DNA from 3 places in the Shewanella sp. Isolate7 genome. Region 2 is predicted to be linked to each of the others. Evidence: predicted binding sites of a transcription regulator. Region 2 holds the regulator's gene; each other region holds the start of a gene.
The links. The regulator sigma-54, encoded in region 2, starts transcription at its own class of promoters, with help from an activator protein. The targets are predictions, from matches to a motif close to GTTGGCACGNNNNTNGNNT.

Region 1: flgA (flagellar basal body P-ring formation chaperone FlgA) is a predicted target of sigma-54. The motif match lies at 2,708-2,726, and genes of this name have one in related genera.
Region 3: L1D47_RS02985 (TorF family putative porin) is a predicted target of sigma-54. The motif match lies at 1,862-1,880, and genes of this name have one in related genera.

What each region holds. Positions count from the first base shown of each region.
Region 1 is NZ_JAKEVJ010000069.1:3,023-7,152, forward strand. It holds gene L1D47_RS15960 (FlgO family outer membrane protein) at 1-215, shown strand, start outside; gene L1D47_RS15965 (LPP20 family lipoprotein) at 212-658, shown strand; gene L1D47_RS15970 (flagellar protein FlgN) at 993-1,418, opposite strand; gene flgM (flagellar biosynthesis anti-sigma factor FlgM) at 1,425-1,745, opposite strand; gene flgA (flagellar basal body P-ring formation chaperone FlgA) at 1,866-2,573, opposite strand; gene L1D47_RS15985 (chemotaxis protein CheV) at 2,784-3,704, shown strand; gene L1D47_RS15990 (protein-glutamate O-methyltransferase CheR) at 3,842-4,130, shown strand, end outside.
Region 2 is NZ_JAKEVJ010000003.1:65,039-69,168, reverse strand. It holds gene lptB (LPS export ABC transporter ATP-binding protein) at 1-686, shown strand, start outside; gene L1D47_RS01385 (RNA polymerase factor sigma-54) at 820-2,307, shown strand; gene hpf (ribosome hibernation promoting factor) at 2,338-2,625, shown strand; gene ptsN (PTS IIA-like nitrogen regulatory protein PtsN) at 2,628-3,071, shown strand; gene rapZ (RNase adapter RapZ) at 3,068-3,916, shown strand; gene L1D47_RS01365 (HPr family phosphocarrier protein) at 3,909-4,130, shown strand, end outside.
Region 3 is NZ_JAKEVJ010000008.1:8,704-12,833, forward strand. It holds gene L1D47_RS02965 (hypothetical protein) at 1-107, shown strand, start outside; gene L1D47_RS02970 (DUF4240 domain-containing protein) at 129-638, opposite strand; gene L1D47_RS02975 (hypothetical protein) at 783-1,193, shown strand; gene L1D47_RS02980 (HU family DNA-binding protein) at 1,445-1,717, shown strand; gene L1D47_RS02985 (TorF family putative porin) at 1,956-2,648, shown strand; gene L1D47_RS02990 (hypothetical protein) at 2,977-3,150, shown strand; gene L1D47_RS02995 (methyl-accepting chemotaxis protein) at 3,190-4,130, opposite strand, start outside.

The DNA of each region.
Region 1 (4,130 bases), on a different contig from region 2:
CCATGAGTCTGAAGCCCGATGGGGTGGTGGTAAATAGCCGCATCGTTAATGTTACTAATAATCGTGTGGTGTCTGTGGCAGGGGCAAGCGTCAGCCAGGCCGAGTTGTCTGACTACCTTAGCCTGTCTGAGAAGGTGGTCGCCCATGACGGTAAGCTGATCCGTTATAACAGTCAGGGTCAGGCAGATGTACAGATTAAGGGAGTCAAGCAATGAGATATTTAATTGTGGTGTTGCTGATTGTCCTGGGTGGCTGTGCGTCTCAAGACAGATACATTCAATGGGAAACCCAGGCGCCAGAGAGTTTTCCTAAATTAACGGCTATCGGCTATGCGCCGCTGGCGACTCAGCCGGCCAAAGAGGCGTCGCAGCGAGTGTTGATGGCGATGCAGGCATCGAAAATCGCCGCCTATCGTGAGCTGGCAGAGCAGGTTTATGGCCAGCAGCTATCGGCATCCAGCAGTGTGAAGGATTGGATGCTGTCCGATGACAGCATTCAGGCATCGGTGAGCGGGGTGATCCGCGGTGCGAAAGTGGTAAAGAGCTATCCGGTTGGAGAGCATTATGTGACCGAGCTGGAGCTAGACTTCCAGCAGGTATGGGCCTTATACCAACAGCAGAATCGACCGCAGACGGTGAAGGAAGTGACCTATTTCTAGGGCCTGTTGATCTTTGCCGTTTGTTTTTGCAGCAGTTTGAAGGTGATTTATACAAGGCAGAGCCTGTGTCGTGTAGCCTTCTACACAAACTGGCGATAACGCCGTAGAAATGGCCTACAAATGCTGCCCAACGGGTTCATCTAAACGCGCGCTGCACTTTGTTGTTCGCCATTCACATAGAGTAACTATGCTTCATGGCTCTCGCCTCGCGCAAAACGCGTTTAGATTGAACAAAAATTAAACTTGAAAGATCAACAGGCCCTAGTCGCCAGCAATAAGAAAAGCCTCTGTTAAAGAGGCTTTTTTATGTCTAAAGATTGCTTTTAAGGGATGGCTAGGCTTTTAGATTATTGCCAAGCGTCGAGATAGTCGAGGTCTTGCCCTTGCCGTCATAGGTGAGGCTATTGGCGTTACGACTGGCCTGAAGGGCCTGGGAGAAACGATTGACGCTGGCCATGCTGTGTTCGATAAGCGCGGCATTTTGCTCGTTAAGCTGTTTACACTCCGCTAATGCTTGCTTGGCGTTGTCGACTTGGGCAATAAGCTGGGGCTCCTGAGTGAGCCTAGGGAGTTCAGGATGCGCAGCTAATTCGGTATCACCTAGTTTGATCTCATTTAACAACTGGGCCTTTTCACTGGCGAGACGCAGCAACTGATCCGCATCTTGTGCGATCAGCGCATCCTTCTCTGCCGTGATGGTCTGCTTTAAGCTGTCCAGTAACTTGTGTTGATTGGCGATGATATCGATTATCTGCGTCATAACGAATTAGTTAAGATCCTGAAGTTCCTTCTCAAACTGCGCGATATTAGTGGCGAGTTTGTCGGCATCTATCTTATAGCGTCCCTCGGCAATCGCGGCCTTAATCTGTTCGACCTTCTTGATATCGATTTCAGGAATGTCATTTAACTTGGCCTGGGCACTTTGCAGTTGCTGTGCCTGAGAGGTGATAGAGACTGAGTCGCTCTTCACCGTCTGTGATGGAGCGTTAGTGGCAGCAGTCGCACCTTTGTGCTGCGAGGCTTTTGCGCTGGCATTGCCAACCCGGTTGTTAGTGTTTGTATTTACGTGCTTAATATCTATAGGCATTGTGGGGTCCAACTTACATAAATGAGATCAACATACTTGTCTATCGGCACTCATGGTCAAAGCTTTAGGATAAAGTTTCAAAAAACAGTATAAATTTTTGCGCGTCAAAGGTCATCAGGATCACATCCTGACTTCCACCTCGCCAATGCCTGTCACGTGTGCATCAACTGTCTTGTTAGAGCGGCTATTGCGCACCCGTATCTTATCGCCAAGGTTACCATCTTTTAACGCTTCACCGTTGGTTTTTATCTCGAAATTATCGGATCGTGCATAGATGGCAACGATATCTCCCTTGCAGACAAAGCAGAGGTTACCGGCAAACAAAGGCTGATTGGCTGGGATTCTTCGCTTCACCCGGGTGCCAGTCACCGCCGCTGGGTCATCAAATTGCTGGCCCCTGAGTTGGTTCTGCTCGATATAGTCGAGGCGAATTTGATCCGGCTCGATGATATCGCCGGGCCCCAAGGTCTGATTGGCGACCACCACAGGGAAGAGCACCTCGACACGAACCGAAATATAGATCTGCCAGGGGTAGTCGAGATCTGGGCTATCACAGCTGATCTTGACCGTGTTGTTTTTACTGATGGCTCGGTCGCTGGCGATTTCCGCCTTAGGCTCACCCAAACAGGCGGGGGGCTTTAACCGGGTATCCAGGCTTTGGGGGGTAATAATGACCTTGGCGTCCTGGGGTAAGATAATTTTTTCCTGTACTACCTCTGTAGCTAATCGCGCTATGGTCGATACAGAGGGGACACTGGTCGTCTCCGCCGCCTTTAAGGGCAGAGAGATGAGTAACAAAAACAGAAAATATGCAAAATTTACTTTCATAATGAATTGACTAGCTTGATTAGCCAGATTACACCTATACTTCGTTTGAAGCGCCAAGGCTTTGCCATTTTTTTGTGAGAAATGAGTGTCATAAATTTGACAAAGTAAAGGTCTGGTTGTCATATAACTAGATAAAGCAATTAGTATGCCTATACTCATATTTATCATGGGAACGGCTTCGCATTCACCCGACAACAGGGCAAAGGCATTATGTCGAGTATTCTTGAATCAGTTAACAAACGCACCCAACTCGTAGGACAAAACCGCTTAGAACTATTGCTGTTTAAATTAAACGGGCGGCAAAGGTTTGGTATTAACGTATTTAAGGTGAAAGAGGTGCTGCAGTGCCCGCCGCTGACCGGTCTGCCTAAGCTCAACCCTTTTGTGAGAGGCGTGGCCCATATTCGCGGCCAGACGATTTCGGTGATCGACCTCAGCGCGGCTACCGGTGGTAGACCGATTGAAGATACCGAAGGTTGTTTCATTATCATCTCAGAGTACAACCGCAGTGTGCAGGGCTTCCTAGTTAAGTCGGTCGAGCGCATCATCAACATGAATTGGGAAGCCATCATGCCGCCGCCGCAAGGGGCGGGCCGTTACTCTTACCTGACCGCCGTGACCGAGATTGAAGGCGAGCTGGTGGAGATTCTCGATGTTGAGAAGATCCTCGATGAGATCTCGCCGGTTAAGACCCAGATCAGTCAGGAGGTCGACGAGCAGCTGACCATCGACAGGGAGCGTCATTATCACATCATGGTGATCGACGACTCGGCCGTGGCGCGCAAGCAGATCATTCGTGCCCTCGAATCATTGAGTCTGCAGATCGATACCGCTAAAGATGGTCGTGAGGCGTTAGAGAAACTGGTGACAGTCGCTGCCGAGATGGATAACGTGGCCCATGAGATCCCTCTGATCATTTCTGATATCGAGATGCCAGAAATGGATGGCTATACCCTGACGGCAGAGATCCGCGACAACCCGAAATTGAAAGACATTAAGGTGGTGTTACATACCTCGCTTAGCGGCGTATTTAACCAGGCCATGGTCGAGAAGGTGGGTGCCAATGACTTTATCGCGAAATTTAATCCTGATGAATTAGCGGCGGCGGTGAATAAACATCTTAGTTTGTAATTTGTACTAAGTTGGGCCTGAGCCTAAATTTGGTAAGTTTAGGCTTGTATCAGTGAGTTAGCTAATGTATAACGCTGACCTCTGCAACGCTTGCTATAGTGTATGTTGTAGCCTGTTTTCTTTTTTGATATTGGGATATCAAGGTGCCGAATAAATCACTTGCCGAAGCCGAGTACAACCAATTTAAATTATTTCTGGAACAACACAGCGGTATTGTGTTGGGCGACAATAAGCAATATTTGGTTCGTAGTCGACTCGCGCCTCTGATGGGGAAATATAATCTTCCCTCATTATCTGAAGTGGTTAAACATTCGATGAAGCCCACCGAGCGGCAACTTCGTGCCGAGGTGATCGACGCCATGACCACCAACGAGACCCTGTGGTTTCGCGATCGCTATCCCTTCGAGCTGTTAGCCAATAACCTCT
Region 2 (4,130 bases):
AGAGTCGTGCCGTTGTCCAAGACGTGAGCCTCACGGTCAAGACCGGGCAGATCGTCGGCCTGCTGGGGCCAAACGGCGCCGGCAAGACCACCACCTTCTACATGGTCGTCGGATTGGTGCAGAGCGACAAGGGCCGCATCTTTATCGACGATGACGACCTGACGCTGGATCCCATGCACCTGCGCGCCCGCAAGGGCATAGGTTATCTGCCTCAGGAAGCCAGCATCTTTCGTAAGCTCTCGGTACGCGACAACATCATGGCCGTACTGCAGACCCGCAGCGATCTGAACAACGACGGCCGCGAAGAGGAACTGGAACACCTGCTGGAAGAGTTCCATATCACCCACATCCGTGACAGCCACGGCATGGCACTCTCAGGTGGTGAACGTCGCCGGGTAGAGATCGCCAGGGCGCTGGCCGCCAACCCTAAGTTTATTCTTCTCGACGAGCCTTTCGCCGGGGTCGATCCCATCTCGGTCATCGACATCAAGAAGATCATCGAGCAGCTTAAGAATCGTGGCCTGGGGGTGTTGATCACCGACCATAATGTGCGCGAAACACTAGATGTCTGTGAGAAAGCCTATATCGTCAGCCATGGTAATCTGATCGCCGAAGGCACACCCGCCGAAATCTTAGACAACCAGCAAGTACGAGCAGTGTACTTAGGTGAACAATTCAAGCTATAGTTAATCTTATAACGGGGCCACACAGAAAAACCTATCTTAGATTGTGGCCTTAGCGACTATTCGATATATTTGTCCGGCACATATAGCCAGAGCTTTCTCATTTTATAATTAGAAACAAGGGAATAGCAGTACGATGAAAGCGTCACTTCAGCTCAAAATGGGTCAGCATCTCACCATGACGCCCCAGCTACAACAGGCCATTCGTCTGTTGCAGTTGTCGTCATTAGAGTTGCAGCAGGAGATCCAGCAGGCATTAGAATCTAACCCGCTACTGGAGTTGGACGAAGAGCAGGAGAGCGCCAATGTCGAGCTGCAAGATGATACCGTCAGCGACAACTTCGATAACAAGTACGACGACAAGATAGAGCTGGATTCGAGCCAGGATAATTCAGGTGTCGAGACCTCTGACGCCCTGACCCAGGACTCCATGCCAGACGAGCTGCCGGTCGATACCACCTGGGACGAGGTCTATACCGCCTCGCCCAACTCCAGCTCGGGCGCCATGCGTGACGACGACATGCCTTTTCAGGGTGAAACCAGCGAAGGCCTGTATGAACACCTTGAGTGGCAGAAGAACCTGACCCCCTTTTCCGATAACGATCTGGCCATCGCCACCGCCATCATAGATGCCATCGACGAGCGTGGTTACCTGACCCAGACCTGTGAAGATATTCTCGAAGCCATGGGCGATCCTGAGATCGAACTCGACGAGGTCGAGGCTGTACTCAAGCGGGTACAACACTTCGATCCCATCGGCGTGGCGGCGAGGGATCTCAGCGAATGCCTGACGATTCAGCTCGCCCAATACAGCGACGACACGCCGCACATCGCCAACGCCCGCATGCTGATCAAGGAACATCTGGATCTCATCGCCGGCCGCGACTTCCGTCTGTTGATGCGCAAGACCAAGCTCAAAGAAGATGACCTAAGGGATGCCATCGCCCTGATCCAGACACTCAATCCCCGTCCCGGTCTCGCCATCACCGCCAGCCGCGACGAGTATGTGATCCCGGATGTGACCGTCACCAAGAAGAAGGGGCGCTGGGTGGTCGAGCTTAATCCCGACAGCATGCCCAAGATCAACGTCAATCAGCAGTATGCCGCCATGGCGCGCAGCACCAAGAGCCAGGCGGATGGCCAGTTTATTCGTGGCCACCTGCAGGAAGCCAAATGGTTCCTTAAGAGCCTGGAGAGCCGCAACGAGACCCTGCTCAAGGTGACCAACTGTATCGTCGACTTCCAACAAGGCTTCTTCGAATTTGGTGAAGAGGCGATGAAGCCCATGGTACTGAACGACATTGCCGAGGCGGTGGAGATGCACGAGTCCACCATCTCACGTGTGACCACACAAAAATATATGCATACCCCGAGAGGGATCTTCGAACTCAAATACTTCTTCTCCAGTCACGTCGGTACCGACGATGGCGGAGAGTGCTCTTCAACAGCAATACGCGCCTTCATCAAGAAGCTGGTTGCTGCGGAAAACCAGAAAAAGCCATTGAGCGACAGCAAGATGGCTCAACTCTTGGCCGAACAGGGTATCAAGGTAGCTAGACGCACCATTGCCAAGTATCGCGAAGCGATGCTGATACCGCCGTCGAATCAGCGCAAGAGCTTATAAAACAAACCTGGAAACTGGAGGACTATCTTTATGCAAATAAACCTGACTGGGCACCATATCGAGATCACCCAATCTCTACGAAGCTACATCGAAGAGAAATTCACAAAGCTTGAACGTCATTTCGATCAGATCAATAATGTGCACGTTGTATTAAATGTCGAAAAGTTGCAACAGAAGGTTGAGGCAAAGTTACATCTCCGCGGCGGAGAAGTGTTCGCAACATCCGAACATGCGGACATGTATGCCGCGATAGACTCCCTGATTGACAAACTCGATCGTCAGGTCATTAAACACAAAGAGAAGCTTACTAAACATTAACGATGGAACTGAGTACCATCCTGCGGCCGGAGTGCACCACCTGCGCCACTCCGGGCAGTAAGAAAAAGGTACTGGAGCTTATCAGCGACTTAGCCGCTGTCCAGTACCCTACCCTCTCCTCTCAAGAAATTTTTGAAAGCCTTCTGGCTCGAGAGAAAATGGGCAGCACAGGTATAGGCAATGGTATCGCGATTCCTCACGGGCGGCTGACCAACATAGATCAACCCGTGGCCGTACTGGTGAAATGTGCTGAACCAATCGCATTCGATGCCATTGACAATCAGCCCGTCGATATCCTTTTTGCATTATTAGTGCCCGCAGATCAATGCGAGCAACATCTTAGCACCCTGGCCGCCATGGCCGAGAAGCTCAATGATAAGGCGATCATTAAGCAGCTAAGAAAGACCCAAGATGAATCCGAACTCTATCAGGTGATCACCCAATGAAATTGGTTTTGGTATCAGGACGCTCAGGATCGGGAAAATCCGTCGCGCTTAGGGTCTTAGAAGATCTAGGCTATTACTGTGTCGATAATCTGCCACTGCAGATGATGGAGTCCCTGCTGGAGCAGCTCAAGGGACGCAACGATCTCGTGGCCATCAGTGTCGACGTGCGCAATATGCCGAGCGAAGAGATCCAGCTGGAAAAGCAGCTGGCCAAGCTTCCCAAAGATACCGAAATCTTAAGTTTCTTCCTGAACTCCAGCGACAGCGTGCTGCTCAAGCGCTATAGCGAGACCCGCAGACTACACCCGCTGTCACGCTCTAAGGTCTCCCTCAAGGAGGCGATACAGCTCGAAGGTAAGTTACTGGATCCCATCGCTAAACTGGTGGATCACTACATAGATACCTCCAACCTCAACATCTATGAGCTAAGCGACAAGGTTCGCGAGATCCTGCTTGGCACTGTGGATAAAGAGTTGGTGATCAACTTCGAATCTTTCGGCTTTAAATATGGCATGCCAAGCGAAGCCGACTTCATGTTCGACGTACGCTTCCTGCCCAACCCCCACTGGGAGCCGGAGCTGAGGCCCTTAACCGGCCTGGACGAGCCTGTGCAGCAATTTCTCAGTCAGCAGCCACTGGTCAACAAGTTCATCTGGCAGATCGAAAACCTGCTGGAGACCTGGTTGCCTCACCTCGAGCGCAACAACCGCAGCTACCTCACCATCGCCATCGGCTGCACCGGCGGTCAGCACAGGTCTGTCTATGTGACCGACCAGCTCGCCAAGCTGTTTAACAAGGGGCAGCATAAGGTACAGGCTCGCCACAGAGAGCTAAAGCATGACTAAGTTGGCTCGCCAGCTGACCATCTGTAACAAACTGGGGCTACACGCCAGGGCGGCGACCAAGCTGGCGGTACTCGCCGCCAAGTTCGACGCCGAGGTCACCCTAATTCAGGGCGATAAACAGGCCTCCGCCGCCAGCGTACTCGGCCTCCTGATGCTCGAGACCGGCATGGGCAAAACCATCACCATCACCAGCGAAGGCAAAGATGCCCAGGCG
Region 3 (4,130 bases), on a different contig from region 2:
AGGCAGAGCTGGACAACCAGCTTGACCAGGCCGAGGAAGCCTTTATGGAAGACGCCTGCGCCGAACATGAGCTACAGTTCGACAACGACAGCCAGGTCTGCTTCTAAACCTGACTCGCCGAGACGCCGCTAAAAGGGAAACAACTGAAACAGCTGGGGGTAAGTCGCCTTCAGCTGTTTTTTCTTGTGCGAAAACTTCTTCCCCTGAGGCGTCGCCTGGCCAGAAGGCACAAAGGGCAACTCCTCGCCGGTGCGATCCTCATAGATCTGCCCGGCAAGCAGATCGTAATCTTCCACGAAGGGATAGGCATAGCCGTCCTTCTCCGGCCAGGCTGGCAGCTGCGCCAAGGCATCTGGCTCCAGCAGTATCCGCTCGAACCACTGCTGGCCCAGTGAGATTAAGAAAGCACGAAACTCGGCAAAACCATACTCGCTGTCGCAGCCCGTGACGATATAAGCCGCCCCCCAGAGCGACCAGAGATAGGCCCTGCGCATCTGCTGGGAAAACAGCTTATCGAAGGCCGCCAGCTCCTGGTTACTCAACTCGGTCAGCTTGGCCTTAAGCTCGGCTGCCAGGCTTTCCTGATCCTGCAGAGGTTCGCTGCGGGTCACTAACTGCCAAAATTCACTCTCTGTCATGGGGTTCTCACGCTATCTAAGTCCGCCACATCTTACCCTAACCGGCAACGCTGAGCAGCATAGACAGGCAAATTAGGCAAAGCATTGGACTAAGTTGCACCATTTTTCTACACTGCGGGGCAAATCATTCACCCAAGAGCCAAGATGAACCGACCGACTCCCAGCATACTGCTACTGATCGCCCTCTATATCGTTATCGCCATTCTCGCCGGCTGGCGCGCGTTAGACAGCCAGAAACTGGATCTCTTTACCCTGGGCGTGATCCCTGTGCTGATCGGGCTGATCGCACGCACCAACTGGGCTAGCCTGGTGCTGAAGATCTATATTGGCATACAAACCCTGGGGTTCACGGCGCTTGGAGCCACGGCGGTGATCGCCTATCAGATCACCCCTGAAGACGTTAAGGTGGTGGTGCATGGACAGGAGCTGCCTATCTGGGCTATCGCCCTGGTGGTCACCATACTCTTGAGTTTTCAGTGGTATATGGCTTTCTCTAAGAGCATGAAACAGTATCTGCCACAAGCGGCGCAAACGAGCGATAAGCGCGAGGCTTAAATAATCCCCCAGGCAAATCGGCCAAATAAGGCCCAAGCCTTGTCTGGTGAGCCTTTCAAGCCAAGAGTGGGAAATATCGGCCGCTTTTTGCTGCCACTAAGGTAAATTTTTACTGAATTTGACTGAAAGCACCCTTTGGGCGCATAAAACCGCTTTCATTATAGGGATGCTTGTGGCATGTTAAGTCCAGCAATTGCAAGTATCTAATGTAATTGGTATTACTAAATCTACGGAAAGAAGAGACTATCCAAATGAATAAAACTGAACTTGTTGCAAAAATAGCGGAAAGCGCTGAACTCACTAAAGCTGAAGCTGCTCGCGCCTTAAAGTCTTTCGAAGAAACGGTAGCGGAAGCGATGAAGAACGGCGAAAAAATCTCTATTGTAGGTTTTGGTTCTTTCGAGACCACTAGCCGTGCAGCACGTACAGGCCGCAACCCACAGACGGGCAAAGAAATTCAGATCCCAGCGGCTGTAGTACCTAAGTTTAAAGCCGGTAAGACGCTAAAAGACAGCGTAAACTAAATCGGTATTTAATCCGTCGAAAAACCTCCGCCATGGAGGTTTTTTTATGCACCTTCCTAGTGCATGCTCTGCCTCATTTTTAATCAACCGCTTGCCTACCTCTGACGCAAATATAATAACCAATTGAAAAATAACCAATAAATATTTGGCACACTCTTCGCTATAGCTTGTACGCGGCCTGACAATACTCATAACAACAGGCAAGGCCGCTCCCATAGACCAATAAGAAGGAATGAGTATGAAACAAGCATTGCGAACCCTAAGCCTACTCGCGGGCACCTTGATGGTGGCCTTACCTGCCAGCGCTAGTGTCACGGGCAACATTGGTGCGACCTCCAACTACTTGTGGCGCGGTGCCACCCAGACAGGAGACGCACCTGCGGTTCAAGGCGGCATAGACTTCGAACACGATAGCGGCCTCTACTTAGGCACATGGGCTTCTAATGTGGATTTCGGTGACGACACCAGCTACGAGATCGACTTCTACGGCGGCTATGCGGGCAGCGTGGGGGAAGATTTTGGCTATGACATCAGCTATCTCTACTACGCCTATCCCGACAGCGGTTCGAGCATAGACTTCGGTGAAGTCACCCTGGCCCTAAGCTGGAAGTGGTTTAGCCTCGCCTATTCACAGGTAGTCAATGCCGATAGCGATGTGGCAGCCGATCCTTTCGATGAGAAAGATCTCAGCTACATCAACGCAGGTGTCAGCTTTCCGCTGTCGGAAACCCTGTCATTCTCGGCGCACTATGGCTACTCCAGCGGCGATGTGGTCAACGCCTGGTTCGATACCGACAACTATGCCGACTACTCCCTCTCTCTGGATAAGGAGACCGACTTTGGTACCATCTCCTTCTTGGTCAGCGATACCGACCTCGACGGTGACGATCCGAAAGTGGTGGTAGGCTACAGCTATAGTTTCGATTTGTGATCTAAATTTAAATGAGTTGCCGCTAATTTAGCTGGCAACTCACTATTGCTCTGCCATTATTCCGTTTAAAAACAATAAATTAAAATCCACACATTCACCAAGCCTCTCAGCTTTTGTCGAGAAAGTCGACAAATACAAATGTGTTAACTCGATCAAACAAAAATTGAAAATCCCCTGCTATTTTTCTCATTAGCGCTCGCTAATGTGCCCAGGCCTTAGGACGCTAAACTAGCTAACGCTTTGACTCAGTTAACTTTATGTTAAAGCGGCTCAGTGCTAAGCAGCACCAAATGAGTGCTCAAGCACTTTATTTGACGAGGATTTCAATATGGCTCAGTTACTCGATGTTATTCCGAACGATGCTGAAATCGAAGCGATCACAGCACCCAAAAACCCTAAGGCCGCCTGTGAGCTGCAACACAGACGCGAAGTCAAACGTCGCCTGGAAGAGTTACTCGAAGAGGCGGCCCTCAAACGCGCCATGGGGGGCGATTTCTACTGAAAGTTAGCGATTAGGGTAGGTCATCCCTACCCTTAGATGCTAATCCGCCTGGCAGTGAACAACCTTAGTCAGGCTATTGGCTAACGCCTGCAGCTGCTCAACCCGCCTGGCCAACTGCTCGCCCTCAATAGCAACCGATTCGGATACTTGGTTAGTGCCCACCACACTGCTGGCCACTTCGCTACTGGCACTGTTTAGCTGCGTAAGCGCCTCTCCTTGCAGGGTCATTAACCCCGCCAGTTGATTAACGTCATGGACCACACTGGCAATCTGGTCGATGATCTGCGTCAGCTCCTCCGCACTCTGCTCTATCACTCTTTGTCCTTGAATCACCTCGTCACGGCTGTTGCCGAGCAGCTGACGTATCTCTATCGCAGAGCGGTTACTCTTAGCCGACAGCTCCCTGACTTGTTCCGCCACCACGGCAAAGCCTCGTCCATACTCGCCGGCCCTGGCCGCCTCAATTGCCGCGTTTAGCGCCAGTAGATTCGTTTGCTCCGCCACTGAGGTAATGAGATCGGCGACCGAGACGATCTCCTGATTGCTTTTCAGTATCGCCGCAATCGCATTGGTCGACGCCTCTAAGGATTGGGCGCTATTGGCCGCCCGGCGATCGATAGATTGGCAGCGCCCCTTTAGCTCCTCCATAAACTGTTCAGATTGACGCATGTCTTGGGTCATCTGCGATACTTGCTGACTCATCTGCTCGGCCGCACTGGCCTGAGATTCACAGTTCACATTAAGCTGAGTCACCTGCCGATGAAGTGTCAACGCCTGGGTGTCCAGCGCGGTGGCGACGCCCGACAGGGCCGAGGCATCCTCACTGGCCTGAGTCAGCACCTGCCCGAGGCGCTGCTCGCCCGCCTGCGCCTTGGCGGCGCTCGACTGCATATTTTGCTGGGCTTCGGCCTGCGCCTGATTGGCCTTAAATCGTGCCGCGCAGCTATAACCCTGTGCGACGACTATGACCACAAGCGGGA